One region of the Micromonospora sp. NPDC049301 genome, then DNA from elsewhere that is predicted to be linked to it. Evidence: predicted binding sites of a transcription regulator. Region 1 holds the regulator's gene; each other region holds the start of a gene.
What was found. Region 1 encodes HrcA, which represses chaperone genes, less so after heat shock. Its sites were predicted from a motif close to GGTTNGCACNCTCNNNNNGAGNGTGCNAACC; they were not measured.
Positions count from the first base shown of each region.

Region 2: groL (chaperonin GroEL) is a predicted target of HrcA. The motif match lies at 3,881-3,911, and genes of this name have one in related genera.
Region 3: groES (co-chaperone GroES) is a predicted target of HrcA. The motif match lies at 3,684-3,714, and genes of this name have one in related genera.

Region 1 is NZ_JBFAQO010000005.1:544,230-549,680, reverse strand. Features, by position in the region: gene hemW (radical SAM family heme chaperone HemW) at 1-396, shown strand, start outside; gene AB0K07_RS18370 (DUF4870 domain-containing protein) at 469-1,092, opposite strand; gene hrcA (heat-inducible transcriptional repressor HrcA) at 1,292-2,314, shown strand; gene dnaJ (molecular chaperone DnaJ) at 2,388-3,533, shown strand; gene AB0K07_RS18355 (16S rRNA (uracil(1498)-N(3))-methyltransferase) at 3,557-4,291, shown strand; gene AB0K07_RS18350 (SDR family oxidoreductase) at 4,318-5,079, opposite strand; gene AB0K07_RS18345 (histidine triad nucleotide-binding protein) at 5,173-5,451, shown strand, end outside.
Region 2 is NZ_JBFAQO010000008.1:292,849-298,299, forward strand. Features, by position in the region: gene paaN (phenylacetic acid degradation protein PaaN) at 1-1,214, shown strand, start outside; gene AB0K07_RS24355 (GNAT family N-acetyltransferase) at 1,500-1,955, opposite strand; gene AB0K07_RS24360 (cold-shock protein) at 2,298-2,501, shown strand; gene AB0K07_RS24365 (hypothetical protein) at 2,598-3,833, shown strand; gene groL (chaperonin GroEL) at 4,105-5,451, shown strand, end outside.
Region 3 is NZ_JBFAQO010000006.1:268,194-273,644, reverse strand. Features, by position in the region: gene AB0K07_RS20015 (molybdopterin-dependent oxidoreductase) at 1-1,393, opposite strand, end outside; gene groL (chaperonin GroEL) at 1,519-3,165, opposite strand; gene groES (co-chaperone GroES) at 3,236-3,550, opposite strand; gene AB0K07_RS20000 (methyltransferase domain-containing protein) at 3,861-5,063, shown strand; gene ybaK (Cys-tRNA(Pro) deacylase) at 5,074-5,451, shown strand, end outside.

The DNA.
Region 1 (5,451 bases):
ACCGACGAGGCCCGCTGCCGGCACAACCTGCTCTACTGGACCGGCGCCGACTGGTGGGGGTTGGGTCCGGGGGCGCACAGCCACGTCGGCGGGGTGCGCTGGTGGAACGTCAAGCACCCGTCGGCGTACGCCCAGCGGCTGGCCGCCGGCGCGTCGCCCGGCCTGGCCCGGGAGGTGCTCACCGCCGACGAGGCGCACATGGAGGACGTCATGCTCCGGCTGCGGCTCGCCAGCGGGCTGCCGCTGGCGGTGCTCGACGCGGCCGGTCGGGCCGGCGCCGAGCGTGCGCTGGCCGGTGGCCTGCTGGCCGCACCGGAGTACGCGGCCGGGCGGGCGGTGCTCACCCTGCGCGGCCGGCTGCTCGCCGACGCCGTGGTGCGCGACCTGCTGCCCTGAGCCGGCGCGACGGCCGCTGGCGGGCCGCCGGGGGCAGTGCACCGGGCCGGCCGGGGGAGCGGCCGACCCGGGTCACTTGATGAAGCTGGCCGACATCGGATAGCGGTAGTGGCTGCCCTCGTTGGCCTTCATGCCGGCGATGATCCCGAACAGGATCTGGATCACCACCACCGCGATGCTGGGCAGGAAGAACAGGCACCAGCTCACGAAGAGCAGCACGAACGCGATGATCGACCAGAGGATCTGGAAATTCAGCGCGGCCAGTGCGTGCGCCCGGACGGTCGGCGACTGCTGACCGCGGGCCAGGTAGGCGATGAGCGGGGCGACGAAGCCCAGCGGGCCGAAGCTGATCAGCGCGCCGGCGGCGCCGCCGAAGTGCGCGACCAGCGCCCAGGTCTTGTCCTCGTTGCTGGCGTAGCCGCCGCCGGGGCCGCCGTAGGCGCCGCCGGTCGGATAGCCGCCGGTCGGATAGCCGCCGGGCGGCGGGTAACCACCCGGCGGAGGGTAGCCGCCTGACGACGGTTGGTCACCGGTGGGTGGCGGATAGCCACCGGCCGGGGGATAGCCGCCCGGGCCGGGCGCCCCGGACAGTGGTGCGGTGGGTGGCTCGGCCGAGGGGGACGAGCCCGGGGAGGTCGGCTCCGGCGGGTAGTTGCCGGGGTCTCCCGCACCGGGAGGGCGAGGAGGTTCAGTCATGGATGTCACGGTAAGGGCCCCTGGCAACGCCGCACCAGAGCGACACCGCCGGGCCGGCCCGGCTGAACGGACAGCGGTGGGCTTGATCATCGCGCCGGCGGGCGCGCCGACGTAGACTGGCACTCGCTACAGTCGAGTGCCAGTACGGCCTGCCGGCCCCCGCGTGCCGGCGGCCTACGTGCGACAGGAGGTGCGGAGGATGGGTCTCGACGACCGCAAGCTCGCCGTGCTCCGCGCCATCGTCGAGGACTACGTCTCCACGCAGGAGCCGGTCGGCAGCAAGGCGCTGGTCGAGCGGCACCAGCTCGGCGTCTCCCCGGCCACGGTCCGCAACGACATGGCCGTGCTGGAGGAGGAGGGCTACATCCGGCAGCCGCACACCAGTGCCGGCCGGGTGCCCACCGACCGCGGCTACCGGCTCTTCGTGGACCGGCTGTCCCGGGTCAAGCCGCTCAGCCCGGCCGAGCGCCGGGCCATCGAGCGCTTCCTGGTCGGCGCGGTCGACCTCGACGACGTGGTGCACCGCACCGTGCGGCTGCTCGCCCAACTGACCCGGCAGGTGGCCGTGGTGCAGTACCCGAGCCTGGCCCGCTCCTCGGTGCGCCACCTGGAGCTGGTGCCGATCTCCACCACCCGGCTGATGCTCGTCATGATCGCCGACACCGGGCGGGTGGAGCAGCGGCTGGTGGAGCTGCCCGGGCCGGTGCCGCCGGACGACGTCACCGACCTGCGCCGCCTGGTCAACGAGAAGCTGGCCGGCGCCCGGCTGTCCGACACTCCGCCGCTGGTGCAGGCGCTGGTCGAGGAGGCGCCGCCCGAGCTGCGTCCGGCGATGACCACGCTCTCCACCGTCCTGCTGGAGACGCTGGTCGAGCGGCACGAGGAACGCATCGCGCTGGCCGGCACCGCCAACCTCACCCGGGGCGGCCTGCTCGACTTCCAGGGCTCGCTGCGACCGATCCTCGAGGCGCTGGAGGAGGAGGTCGTGCTGCTCAAGCTCATCGGCGAGACGGAGCCGAGCACGACCCGGGTGCTGATCGGCGACGAGAACGAGTTCGACAACCTGCGCGCCGCCTCGGTGGTCAGCACGGGGTACGGCCCGGGCGCCACCATCGTGGGTGGCCTGGGGGTGCTGGGGCCCACCCGGATGGACTACCCCGGCACCATCGCCACGGTGCGCGCCGTGGCACGCTACGTGGGCGAGCTGCTGGCCCAGAACTGACCAGTCAGGGCCGACGGCCGGCTGCGGCCGCCGACCGGCGCAACGCGAGACGAACATGAGGACACGGAACGCAGTGGCCAGGGACTACTACGGCATCCTCGGCGTGAGCCGGGAAGCCTCCGACGACGAGATCAAGCGCGCCTACCGCAAGCTGGCGCGCCAGTTCCACCCGGACGTCAATCCGGACCCGGAGGCTCAGGAGAAGTTCAAGGACATCAACGCCGCGTACGAGGTGCTCTCGGACGACCGGAAGCGGCAGATCGTCGACCTGGGTGGCGACCCGCTCGCCCCGGGCGGTGGCGGCGCCGGCGGCCCGGGTGGCCCCGGCGGGGCCGGCCCGTTCGTCGGGTTCCAGGACATCATGGACGCGTTCTTCGGCGGCGCGGCCGGTGGCGCGCGCGGCCCGCGCCCGCGTACCCGGCCCGGCGCCGACGCGATCCTGCGGCTCGAACTGGACCTGCACGAGACGGCGTTCGGCGTCGAGGCGCCGATCACGGTCGACACCGCGGTGCTCTGCACCACCTGCTCCGGCGCCGGCACGGCCGCCGGCACCCACCTGGCCACCTGCGAGGCGTGCGGCGGTCGGGGCGAGGTGCAGTCGGTGCAGCGCACGTTCCTGGGCCAGGTGGTCTCCGCCCGGCCGTGCACCGTCTGCCAGGGCTACGGCACCACCATCCCGCATCCCTGCCCCACCTGCGCCGGCGACGGTCGGGTGCGCACCCGCCGTTCGCTGACCGTCAAGATCCCCGCCGGTGTCGAGGACGGCATGCGGATCCGGCTGGCCCAGCAGGGCGAGGTGGGCCCGGGTGGCGGCACCGCCGGCGACCTCTACGTGGAGATCCACGAGCGGCCGCACGACGTGTACTCCCGCAAGGGCGACGACCTGCACTGCCGCGTCACCGTTCCGATGACCGCGGCGGCGCTCGGCACCCGGCTGACCATCAAGACGCTGGACAGCGAGGAGACGGTCGACGTCAAGGCCGGCACCCAGCCCGCCAGCACGCTGCGGCTGCGCGCCCGGGGTGTGCCGCACCTGCGCGGCACCGGCCGGGGTGACCTCTACGTGCACCTGGACGTCCGGACGCCGACCAAGCTCGACCCGGACCAGGAGCGGATGCTGCGCGACTTCGCCAAGACCCGGGGCGAGGAGGTCGCCGAGCTGACCAAGCAGGGCGGCTTCTTCTCCCGGATGCGCGACGCGTTCAACGGCCACGCCTGACCGGCGCGGCTAGCCTGATCATCGTGTCCGCCCCGCTGTTCCTGGTGGAGTCGCTGCCCACCGCCGACGCGTTGACCCTCGATGGTCCCGAGGGGCACCACGCCGCCACCGTGCAGCGGCTGCGGGTCGGCGAGGAGCTGCTGCTCGCCGACGGCCGGGGCGGCACGGCCGCCGCCGCGGTCACCGCCGTCGGCCGGGGCAGCCTGGACCTCACCATCACCTCCCGGGGGTACGTGGACGCGCCCGTACCCCGGCTGGTGACCGTGCAGGGCATCGCCAAGGGCGACCGGGGCGAGCTGGCCGTGCAGGCGATGACCGAGGTCGGGGTGGACGAGATCGTGCCCTGGGCGGCGGCCCGCTCGGTGACCCAGTGGCGCGGCGACCGGGGCGTACGGGCCCGGGAGAAGTGGGTGGCCACCGCCCGGGAGGCCGCCAAGCAGGCCCGCCGGCCCTGGCTGCCGGTGGTGGCCGGCTCGCCGGACGAGTCCACCGCCACCGTGGCCCGCCGGATCGCCGGTGCCGCCGCCGGGTTCGTGCTGCACGAGGAGGCCGACGAGCGGCTGACCACCGCCGAGCTGCCGTCCGCCGGGGAGATCGTCCTGGTGGTCGGCCCGGAGGGCGGCATCGCCCCGGCGGAGCTGACCGCGTTCCGGGAGGCCGGGGGCCGGCCGGTCCGGCTCGGCCCCGCGGTGCTGCGCACCTCCACGGCCGGGGTCGCGGCGCTCAGCGTGCTCGCCACCCGCCTCGGCCGCTGGTAGCCCGCCGGCGCCGTCGGCGGGAGCGGTCAGCTGCGCAGGTAGGACGCGCCGTTGAGGTCGACGATGGTGCCGGAGGCCCACTCGGCCTGCGGCGACGCCAGCCAGTGCACCGCGGCGGCGATCTCCTCCGGCCGCGCCACCCGGTCGAACGGGCTCTGCGCCCGGATCGCCGCGCCCTGCTCGCCGCGCAGGTGCTCGGTGACCATGTCGGTTGCCACGTAGCCCGGCGCGACGGTGGCGACCGCGATGCCGTACGGCGCGAGCGCCACCGCGAGGGACTGGCCCAGCGCGTTCAGCCCCGCCTTGCTGGCGCCGTACGCGGGCTGCGCCGGCTCACCCCGGAACGCGCCCCGGGAGGAGACGTTGACGATCCTGCCGCCCCGCTCCCGCATGTGCTGGGCGGCGCACCAGGTGACGTTGCCGGCGCCGGTGAGGTTGGTCTCCAGCACCTGCCGCCAGCGCTTCTGCCACTGCTCGTAGGAGGCGCCGAAGATCGGGTGCGGGTCGTCCCGGTCGCCGTACACCCCGGCGTTGTTGACCAGCACGTCCAGCCCGCCGAGCAGCTCGGCGGCCCGGTCGACCATGGCGCGGACGGCGTCCGGGTCGGTGAGGTCGGCGCGTACCACCACGTGCCCGGTGCCGGGCAGTTGGGCGCGTAGCTCCTCGGCCGCGTCGGCGGAGTCGCGGTGGTGGATGGCGACCCGGTCGCCGCCGGCCGCGAAGGCCGTCGCCACCGCCCGGCCGATCCCGCGCGAGGCCCCGGTCACCAGTACCGCCCGATCCGTCATGCCGGCCATCCTGCCGTAGCCGGCACCCGCGTCGGGAAGGGGTCCTTCCGCTACCACGGGCGTGAACACGGCGCCCTTACCTACACTGCCCCGATGGGATCCGACTGCCTGTTCTGCCGCATCGTCGCCGGGGAGATCCCGGCCACCGTGGTCCGGGAGACCGCCACCACGCTCGCCTTCCGGGACATCGGCCCGAAGGCGCCGGTGCACGTCCTGGTCATTCCGAAGGAGCACTACGCCGACATCGTCACCCTCGCCGAGGGTGACCCGGGGCTGGCTGGCGAGGTGCTGGCCACGGCCGCCGCGGTGGCCGAGGACGAGGGGGTGCTCGGCGATGGTTTCCGGCTGATGTTCAACACCGGGGCGTACGGC
Region 2 (5,451 bases), on a different contig from region 1:
ACGCGCTGGACCGGGCGCTGGAGGCGCTGGCGTACGCGTACGCCGAGATGACCCGGCACCCGGGGACGGCCGGCTGGGAGAAGGCCGCCGGCAAGGGCGACCCCCTGCGGATGACCAAGACGTTCCACGTGGTGCCGCGCGGTGTGGGGCTCGTGATCGGCTGCAACACCTTCCCGACGTGGAACTCGTACCCGGGGCTGTTCGCCTCGCTGGTCACCGGCAACCCGGTGATCGTCAAGCCGCACCCGCGCGCGGTGCTGCCGCTGGCCATCACCGTGAAGTACGCCCGGGAGGTGCTCGCCGAGGCGGGCTTCGACCCGAACCTGATCATGCTGGCGGCCGAGGCGCCCGGCGAGAAGCTCGCCAGCGACCTGGCCCTGCACCGCTCCGTGAAGATCGTCGACTTCACCGGCTCCACCGAGTACGGCGACTGGCTGGAGACGCACGCCCGGCAGGCGGCGGTCTACACCGAGAAGGCCGGGCTGAACACGGTGGTGATCGACTCCACCGACGACTTCGCCGGCATGTGCCGCAACCTCGGCTTCACGTTGACGCTGTACAGCGGCCAGATGTGCACCACCTCCCAGAACATCCTCATCCCGGCCGGTGGCATCGAGACCGACCAGGGGCACAAGAGCTTCGACGAGGTGGCCGGCGGGATCGCGGCGGCGGTCGGCAAGCTGACCGCCGACCCGGCCCGGGGCGTGGAGCTGACCGGCGCCATCGTCAACGACGGGGTGCTGGAGCGGCTGGCCGAGGTGACCAAGGTCGGCGAGCCGGTGCTGGAGTCCCGGGCCGTGGCGCACCCGTCGTACGCCGACGCGGTGGTGCGTACGCCGACGATCGTGAAGCTGGGCGCGCACGACGCGGAGACCTACGGCCGGGAGTGGTTCGGCCCGATCTCGTTCGCCATCGCCACCGAGTCAACGGCGCACAGCCTGGAGCTGCTGCGCCGGACGGTCGGCGAGAAGGGTGCCCTCACCGCGGGTGTCTACTCCACCGACGAGACGGTGCTGGACGCGACCGAGGCGGTGGCCGTCGAGGTCGGGGTGCACCTGTCCTGCAACCTGACCGGCGGGGTCTTCGTGAACCAGTCGGCGGCGTTCTCGGACTTCCACGGCAGCGGCGCCAACGCGGCGGCCAACTCGGCGCTGACCGACGGGGCGTACGTGGCCAACCGGTTCCGGATCGTGCAGTCGCGGCGGCACGTCTGATCCTTGGTCGCGGTTAGGGGTTTCCGGGGCAGCCCGCCCCACTCCGGGCGGTCAGGCTTGATCCCTGCGCGGGTCGGGCTGCCCCGGAAACCCGCCGTGGGCACGGTGGTCGTCCACGTGTCCGGCCCGGAGCCCTGCCGCACCACCCCATGATCGTGCTCGATCCAGGATGTAGGGGCCTCCCGCTGGTGGGTTACCACTAGATCCTGGTTGCAGCACGATCATGGCCACCGGCGCGGCGCGGCCATGACCGGCGCGGCGGGTCGGCGCGGTCGTTCTTCTGTTTCAGGCTGGTCTGCGCATCTGGAGTTCGGTCAGGGCCGGGATGGTGGGGTGGGGGACGCGCACGCCGGTGTCGACGAAGCCCAGTCGCTGGTAGGCCCGGTAGGCGCGGTCGTTGCCGACCACCACCTCCAGGAGGAGTTCCGGGCGGCCGCAGGCCCGCGACCAGGCGGCCACCTCGTCGATCAGCTCGCCGAGCAACCCGCTGCCCCGCCAGGCCGGCGTGACGTAGACGGCGTAGATCACGGTCAGCCCGGCCTCGCGCGGCGCGACCGTGCCGCCGGCGTGCCCGACGAACCGCCCGCCGGGATCCGCCACGAACTGGGCGGTCTCCGCACCACGCGAGGTGTACGCCACCCGGGCGGCGTACTCGGCGTGCGGCCGGGCGGCGGCGTCGGCGATCGTCTCCAGGAAGGCCAGCGGGGCGTCGGCCAGCATCTCCAGCCGAAGTGCCCGCATCCGGGCCGCGTCCGCGGGGCGTACCCGCCGGATCGGGACACGCGGCGTCGGTGCCCCGGTGTCGTCGCGCCGCTCGGGCGCGCCGGCGCTGCCGTGAGCCCGGCCGGGCGCGCTCGTCATGCGGCATGCCTATCACAGCGACGGATGGCGATGCCGCCGTACCCGTCACGGCTCCGGAATATGCCCGATTTGTGGTCGTGCGTGGCCGTCACTCCTCGTGTAGCGTGCGATTTCGGTCACCCGTTTCAGCGGCCGTCATCGATCGCCGGAGCGGTGGCCCGAAGGCGTCGGCCGTGCCGTGCGCCGGGGCAGGCGACGCCGCACAGAGTGAGGAAGTGCACCGTGGCACAGGGCACCGTCAAGTGGTTCAACTCGGAAAAGGGCTACGGCTTCATCGCCGTCGACGGCGGGCAGGACGTGTTCGTCCACTTCTCGGCGATCGAGATGGACGGCTACAAGGCGCTCGACGACGGTCAGCGGGTGGAGTTCGAGATCGCCCAGGGCCAGAAGGGTCCGCAGGCGGAGCGGGTGCGCGTCATCGCCTGAGTGGGCCGCCGGTAAGGCCCTGAGGGGCCGGGGCTGCGCCACACGATCGGACCCTGGAAGATCGTGAACCATTCCAGCCGTCGCTGAGGAGGGTTCATGTCCGACCAGCCGCCCCCGGCCGCCCCACCCCCGGGTCAGCCCGACCCGTCCGGTCCGCACTCGGGCGGCGTCAACCCGTCCGGCCCGCACCCGGCCGAGCCCGGTCCGCCTCCCGCTGGTGACCCGACCGCGCCGTCCCCCTGGGGCCCGCCGCCGGCCACCTCGCCGGGCTGGGACCCGACCGTGTCCACGGCCGGAGGCCCTCCGCCGGGCACGCCACCCCCCGGCTGGGACCCGAGCGTGCCGCCCTCGTGGGGGCCGCCACCGGGCCCGCCCCCGCAGGGGTGGGTGTTCCCGCCCACCGGCGGCTACCCGGTCGGTGCCGGTCCGTACGGTGGGCAGCTCTGGTACCCGGGGCCGCCGAGCACCGGGTGGTACCCGCCCGGGGTCGATCCGGCCGATCGGCTGGTCACCCTGCCCGGCGCCGGGCTGAGTGGCTGGTTCGAGCGGTGCGTGGGCGCGGTCCGGCGCGGCTGGAGACTGCTGCTGCCCATCCTCCTGCTCACCCAGGTGCTGCCGGCGGCGGTGCTGTCGGTGCTCTCGCTCGGGCTGGACCCGACCGCGAAGTGGGAGACGACCGCCGTCGGGGAGTCGGCCGCGCTGCCGGACACGTTCCTCACCGACCTGGCCACCGTGTTCCTGGTGCTGATCGGCGGCAGTCTGCTGATCGGGTTGGTGCAGGCCGTGGGCTGGGCCGCCGGCACCTGGGTGATCACCCGCCAGGCGGTCGGTGAGTCGGTCAGCCTGGGTCCGGCGCTGCGCTACGGCCTGCGTCGCGCGCTCGGGCTCTGGGGCTGGACGCTGCTGACCGGCGTGATCATCGGCCTGGGCGTCTGCTTCTGCGTCCTGCCCGGCATCTACCTCGCCTTCGCGCTCAGCATGGTCGGGCCGGTCTACCTCTTCGAGCGGGAGAACCCGATCGGCCGGTCGTTCCGGATGTTCCACGACCGGCTGGGGCTGTTGCTCGGTCGGGTGGCGCTGGTGGCGGCCGCGGTGATCGTCGGCACCCTGGTCGCCAGCGTGCTGGAGGGGGTCGGCAGCGCCCCGTTCGGGGTCGACCCGCTGGCCTCCCCGGGTTCCGCGATCGGCGTGGTGCTGGTGATCGCCGTCAGCGCGGTGCTGGCCCTCCCCGCCCACCTCGCGCAACTGGTGGGGCTGCTGGTGACGTACGCCGAGCAGCGTGCCCATGAGAGGCCGGTGAACGCTGCCGGACTGGCTGCGGAACTCGGCTGACCGAGGCGGTCGTGCTTGCACTCGGCAGGGGAGAGTGCTAAACAAGTCATTGGCACTCGCATACCGTGAGTGCCAATGGTCGGGACGGTGGGGCCAGGGTCGCGCCGGCGCGGAGACGCCGGGGTGACACATGGCCGGTCGTCGCGGGCTATCCGGCCCGGCCGAAGGACGTCGTCGTCGCCAGGTGGCGACGTCCCAAGGTGCGTACACCAGGCGGCCCATCCGGGGCACATCTCGGGTGGCCCGTGAGTGTCCAGGAGGACAACGCCGTATGGCCAAGATGATCGCGTTCGACGAAGAGGCGCGCCGCGGCCTCGAGCGGGGCATGAACCAGCTCGCCGACGCCGTAAAGGTGACCCTCGGCCCGAAGGGCCGCAACGTCGTGCTCGAGAAGAAGTGGGGTGCCCCCACCATCACCAACGATGGTGTGAGCATCGCCAAGGAGATCGAGCTCGAGGACCCGTACGAGAAGATCGGCGCTGAGCTGGTCAAGGAGGTCGCCAAGAAGACCGACGACGTTGCCGGTGACGGCACGACGACGGCGACCGTCCTGGCCCAGGCCCTGGTTCGCGAGGGCCTGCGCAACGTGGCCGCTGGCGCCAACCCGATGGCCCTGAAGCGGGGCATCGAGGCCGCGGTCGCGAGCGTCTCGGAGGAGCTGTCCAAGCTCGCCAAGGACGTCGAGACCAAGGAGCAGATCGCCTCCACCGCCTCCATCTCCGCTGGCGACAGCACCGTCGGCGAGATCATCGCCGAGGCGATGGACAAGGTCGGCAAGGAAGGCGTCATCACCGTCGAGGAGAGCAACACCTTCGGGCTGGAGCTGGAGCTCACCGAGGGTATGCGCTTCGACAAGGGCTACATCTCGGCCTACTTCATGACCGACCCGGAGCGCATGGAGGCCGTCTTCGACGACCCCTACCTCCTGATCGTCAACAGCAAGATCTCGTCGGTCAAGGACCTGCTCCCGATCCTGGAGAAGGTCATGCAGTCGGGCAAGTCGCTGCTGATCATCGCCGAGGACATCGAGGGCGAGGCTCTGGCCACCCTGGTCGTCAACAAGGTGCGGGGCACCTTCAAGTCGGTCGCCGTCAAGGCGCCGGGCTTCGGTGACCGCCGCAAGGCCATGCTCGCCGACATCGCCATCCTCACCGGTGGCCAGGTCATCAGCGAGGAGGTCGGCCTCAAGCTGGACGCCGTCGGCGTCGACATGCTGGGCCGCGCCCGCAAGGTCGTGGTGACCAAGGACGAGACCACCATCGTCGACGGTGCCGGCGACGCCGAGCAGATCCAGGGCCGGGTCAACCAGATCCGGGCCGAGATCGACAAGAGCGACTCCGACTACGACCGGGAGAAGCTGCAGGAGCGGCTGGCCAAGCTGGCCGGCGGCGTCGCGGTCATCAAGGTCGGCGCGGCCACCGAGGTCGAGCTCAAGGAGCGCAAGCACCGCATCGAGGACGCCGTTCGCAACGCGAAGGCTGCCGTCGAGGAGGGCATCGTCCCGGGTGGTGGCGTCGCGCTGGTGCAGGCCGGCAAGACCGCCTTCGACAAGCTGGACCTGGTCGGCGACGAGGCGACCGGTGCCAACATCGTCAAGGTCGCGCTGGACGCCCCGCTG
Region 3 (5,451 bases), on a different contig from region 1:
TCGTCAGCCGGTTGCGCGCCCGGGGCGCGTCGATCCGCGACTGCGTCTTGATCGGCCCCTGGGCGGACCAGCCGCGCGGCACCCAGTACGCGTCGAAGTCGGCGAACCGGGTCAGCTCCAGCTCGGTCACCCACTTGCAGGCGGACACGTAGCCGTAGAGGCCGGGCACCACCACCCGGACCGGGAAGCCGTGCTCGACCGGCAGCGGCTCGCCGTTCATGCCGACCGCCAGCAGGGCGTCCCGCCCGTCGCGGAGCACGGCGGTGGGGGTGCCGCAGGTCCACCCGTCGACGGACCGGCCGACGACCTGGTCGGCGTCCTCCTCGGGCTCGACCTCGTCGAGCAGCTCGCGCAGGGGTACGCCGAGCCAACGGGCGTTGCCGATCAGGTCCCCGCCGACCTCGTTGGAGACGCAGGCCAGCGTGATGTACCGCTCGACCATCGGCCGGGCCAGCAGGTCGGCGTAGCTGTAGGTGCGCTCGGTACGGACCCGACCGTGGATGCGCAGCCGCCAGGTCTCCGGGTCCACCTGCGGCACCACCAGCGCGGTGTCGATCCGGTAGAACCCGGAGCTCGGGGTGACGTACGGCGCGAGCTGGGCCATCGAGAGGTCCGCGCCCGCCGGCAGTGCCGGTGCGGGGGCGACCGGCGCGGGCAGCCGGATCGCCTCCCGGGCGGCCGACACTCCACGCCGCCCGGCCAGCCAGCGGCCGCCGAGACCGGCCACCGTCGCCGTGCCGAGCAGCACCCCGGCGCTGGTGAGGAAGCGCCGCCGCGACTCCGGGTCGACCCCCTCACCCGGCGCCCGCCCGCTCGACGCGACCGGCTCCGGCGGCGCGGCAGGGGTCACCGGCACCGGCAGGCTGTCCGGCGCGGTGGGGCCGGCCGGCGACACCGGCGCCGGCGGTGCGACCTCGCGGGACGCGATCGGCGTGGGTGGGGACCAGGGCCACGGATCCAGCTCCAGCGGGCCGGCGATGAACAGCCAGAGCACCAGGGCGCCGAGACCACCGCCGACCAGGGACGGCAGCGCGTCGGCGGCGTCCGCGCCGGCACGTGTCAGCGCGGCGGCCACGCCCACGGCGGAGAACGCCGCGATGCCGGCCAGGCCGAGAGCCAGCCGGCGCACCGCCAGCATCCCGAACAGCGCGGCGAACGCGCCCAGCAGCAACGCCGTGCCGACCAGCAGGGCGATCTTGTCGGCGGTGCCGAAGACGTCGATGGCGAACTGCTTCAGCGACTCCGGGACGGCGTCGACGACCACCCCGCCGACCGCGACCAGCGGCGCCGACCGGGGACCTGTCAGCACCGCGACCGGTTCCGCGATCCCGATCGCGACGGCGGCGGCGGTGACTCCGGCCAGCGCGGCGTACCGCCGTGACGTGGTGCTCATCGGCCCAGTGTGCGCGATCAACTCGGCCGGTCGCCAACCACGTCAGCGTTCGGTAATGACCGGAGGAGACGGACCGGGGCACACCGCCGTACGACGGTGTGCCCCGGGGACGTACTGCTACCGGATCAGAAGCCCGGGCCGTGCTGGTGGCCGTGGCCGTGGCCGTGGCCGTGCCCACCGGCGGCGGCCGGCTCGGCCTGCTCCGGCTTCTCGACCACGAGGCTCTCCGTGGTCAGCAGCAGGCCGGCGATCGAGGCGGCGTTGGTGACCGCGTTGCGGGTCACCTTCACCGGGTCGATGATGCCGGCCTTGACCAGGTCGACGTAGTCGCCGGTGGCGGCGTCGAGGCCGTTGCCCCACTCCTTGGTGGCGACCTTCTGCACCACGACGTAGCCGTCGTGACCGGCGTTCTGCGCGATCCAGCGCAGCGGCTCGACCAGTGCCTTACGCACGACCGAGACGCCGACCTTCTCGTCACCGGTGAAGCCGAGATCGTCATCGAGCACCGAGGAGACCTGCACCAGGGCGGCGCCGCCGCCGGGCACGGTGCCCTCCTCGACCGCGGCCTTGGTCGCCGCGATGGCGTCCTCGATGCGGTGCTTGCGCTCCTTCATCTCGACCTCGGTCGCCGCACCCACCTTGATCACGGCGATGCCGCCGGAGAGCTTCGCGAGCCGCTCGCCCAGCTTCTCCCGGTCCCAGTCGGAGTCGGAGGCCTCGATCTCCTTGCGGATCTGGGCCACCCGGTCGGCAACGTCGGCGCTCTGGCCGCCGCCGTCGACGATCGTGGTGTTCTCCTTGTCGACCACGACACGCCGGGCGGTGCCGAGCACCTCCAGGCCGACCTGGTCGAGCTTGTAGCCCAGCTCCGGGGCGACCAGCTCGGCGCCCGTGGAGATCGCGATGTCCTGGAGCATCGCCTTGCGCCGGTCACCGAAGCCCGGGGCCTTCACCGCGCAGACCTTGATGGTCTTGCGCAGCGAGTTGACCACCAGCGTGGAGAGCGCCTGGCCGTCCACGTCCTCAGCGATGATCAGCAGCGGCTTGCCGTTCTGCAGGACCTTCTCCAGCAGCGGCAGCAGCTCCTCGATCGCCGAGATCTTCTGGGTGGTGACCAGGATGTACGCGTCCTCAAGGACGGACTCCTGACCCTCCAGGTCGGTGACGAAGTTCGGCGAGATGAAGCCCTTGTCGAACTGGAGACCCTCGGTCACGTCCAGCTCGGTGGTGAGCATCGAGCCCTCCTCGACGGTGATGACACCGTCGCGGCCGACGCGCTCCATCGCCTCGGCGATCAGCTCGCCGATGGTGGAGTCCTGCGCGGAGATCGTCGCCACGTTCGCGATCGACTCCTTGCCGGTGACCTCCGCGGCCCGACCGAGCAGCGCCTCGGAGATCTTGGTGGCCGCCGCGTCGATGCCCCGCTTGAGGCCCGCCGGGTTGGCACCGGCGGTGACGTTGCGCAGGCCCTCGCGGACCATCGCCTGGGCCAGCACGGTCGCGGTGGTGGTCCCGTCGCCGGCGACGTCGTTGGTCTTGGTCGCCACCTCCTTGACCAGCTGCGCGCCGAGGTTCTCGTAGGGATTGGTGAGCTCGATCTCCTTGGCGATGGTCACACCATCGTTGGTGATCGTCGGCGCACCGAATTTCTTGTCCAGGACGACGTTGCGCCCGCGCGGGCCGAGGGTGACCTTGACCGCGTCCGCGAGGGCGTTGACACCGTGCTCCAGCTGGTGCCGGGCGTCGTCCGAGAAGCTCAGGATCTTCGCCATGAATGTCCCTTCGAAGCGCCACTGCCCCGGCCCGGCGAGCCGGACCGGGGCAATGACACTGATCGGTTGCTTACTTCTCGATGACCGCGAGGACGTCGCGGGCGGAGAGCACCAGGTACTCCTCGCCGGCGTACTTGACCTCGGTGCCGCCGTACTTCGAGTAGAGGACGGTGTCGCCGACCTGAACGTCAACCGGAACCCGGTTGCCGTTGTCGTCGACGCGCCCCGGGCCCACAGCGAGGACAGTGCCCTCCTGCGGCTTCTCCTTGGCGGTGTCGGGGATCACGATGCCCGACGCCGTGGTGGTCTCAGCCTCGTTCGCCTGGACCACGATGCGGTCCTCGAGCGGCTTGATCGCAACCTTGGTCGCGGTAGTCACGGGCATACCCTCCTGGGGTACTGGTTTCGTTGCCGGCCGGCGGGGCCGACCAGCGTCAATCTGCCTCATGCCACCGGGCGGGGCCGTCGTCGCGGGTGCCGGTCCGCCTGGCGTGCGCACCCGGGTCGCGAGACCCGGGAGCTGGCACCCTCAGGGTGAGAGTGCTAATCGCAGGTTATTCCGTGGCTAGCACTCCGTCAAGGAGAGTGCCAACGCACCGCCCGCCGTGTCGCCACGGAACGGGCGGTCGTCGCCGCCACGTCCACCGACTGACACCACCGTCCGGGCAGCCCGGCCGGCCCGGGACAATGATCGGGTGGACCTCGACCAGCTGGCTGCTCTGCGTACCCCCGAGGGGTCGGCCGCGCTCGCGGCGGCGGCCGGGCTGGCCGGCGGTGACCCGCTGACCGCAGCGTCGGCCCTGCGCGCGACCGGGGTGCCGCCGGCGCTGGCCGCGGCGGCGCTCACCCAGGCCGAGCTGCGCCACCGGGCGGTCGGCAAGTTCGGCCCGGCCGCCGCCGGGATGTTCCTCACCCGCGCCGGCCTGGAGCAGGCCACCCGCCGGGTGGTCGCCGACCGCCGGGCCGCCCGGCTGCGCGACGCGGGCGTCCAGACCCTGGCCGACCTCGGCTGCGGCCTCGGCGCCGACGCGCTGGCCGCCGCCCGCGCCGGCATCCGGGTGTACGGGGTGGAGGCCGACCCGGTGACCGCCGAGATGGCCGCCGCCAACGCGGCGGCGGCCGGGCTGGCCGACCTGTTCACGGTCGAGTGCGGCGACGCCACCACGTTCGACGTCTCCCGGGTCGACGGCGTCTTCTGCGACCCGGCCCGGCGGCGGGCCGGCACCGGACGGCGGATCTTCGACCCGCGCGCCTACTCCCCGCCGTGGGACTTCGTCACCGGGCTCGCCGAGCGGGTGCCGCGCACCGTGGTCAAGGTGGCACCGGGGCTGGATCACGCGCTCATCCCGGCCGGCGCCGAGGCGGAGTGGGTCGGCGTGGACGGCGACCTGGTCGAGGCCGCGCTCTGGTGCGGCGAGCTGGCCGGGGTGCCCCGTCGCGCCACCCTCTACCGGCAGGAGGCGGGCGGCGGGGAGACCCGCTGCCACCAGCTCACCGGCTCGGGTGCCGCCGAGGCCGCCGTCGGGCCGGTACGCCGCTACCTGTACGACCCCGATCCGGCGGTGGTCCGCGCGCACCTGGTCGCCGAACTGGCCGGCGAGCTGGACGCCACCCTCGGCGACCCGAGCATCGCCTACCTCTACGCCGACCAGGCCACCCGCACGCCGTACGCGCGCTGCCTGGAGGTGACCGACGTGCTGCCGTTCTCGCTCAAGCGTCTGCGTGCCCTGCTGCGGGACCGCCGGGTGGGCCGGGTGGAGATCCTCAAGCGGGGTTCCGCGCTCACCCCGGAGCAGCTCCGGCGGGACCTGCGGCTGGCCGGTGACGCGGCGGCGAGCCTGGTGCTCACCCGGGTCGCCGGGGCACCGACCGTGCTGGTCTGCCAACCGGTGGACTAGGTTCGTCGTCGTGGCGGGACAGGGCACTCCGGCGACGGCACTGCTGGTCAAGCGTGGGATCGCGCATCGCACCCACCCGTACCGGGTGGCACCGGACGCGCCGAACTACGGCGCCCTGGTGGCGGCGGCGCTCGGCGTGCCGCCGGAGCGGGTGTTCAAGTCGCTGGTGACCGAGGTCGACGGGGGGCTCACCGTGGCGGTCGTCCCGGTCACCGGCGAGCTGGACCTCAAGGCGCTCGCGGCGGCGGTCGGCGGCAAGCGGGCGGCGCTGGCCGACCGGGCGGTCGCCGAGCGGGCGACCGGCTACGTGCGCGGCGGGATCAGCCCGCTCGGGCAGCGCCGACGGCTGCCCACCGTGCTGGACGAATCCGCGCTGGACCTGCCGACG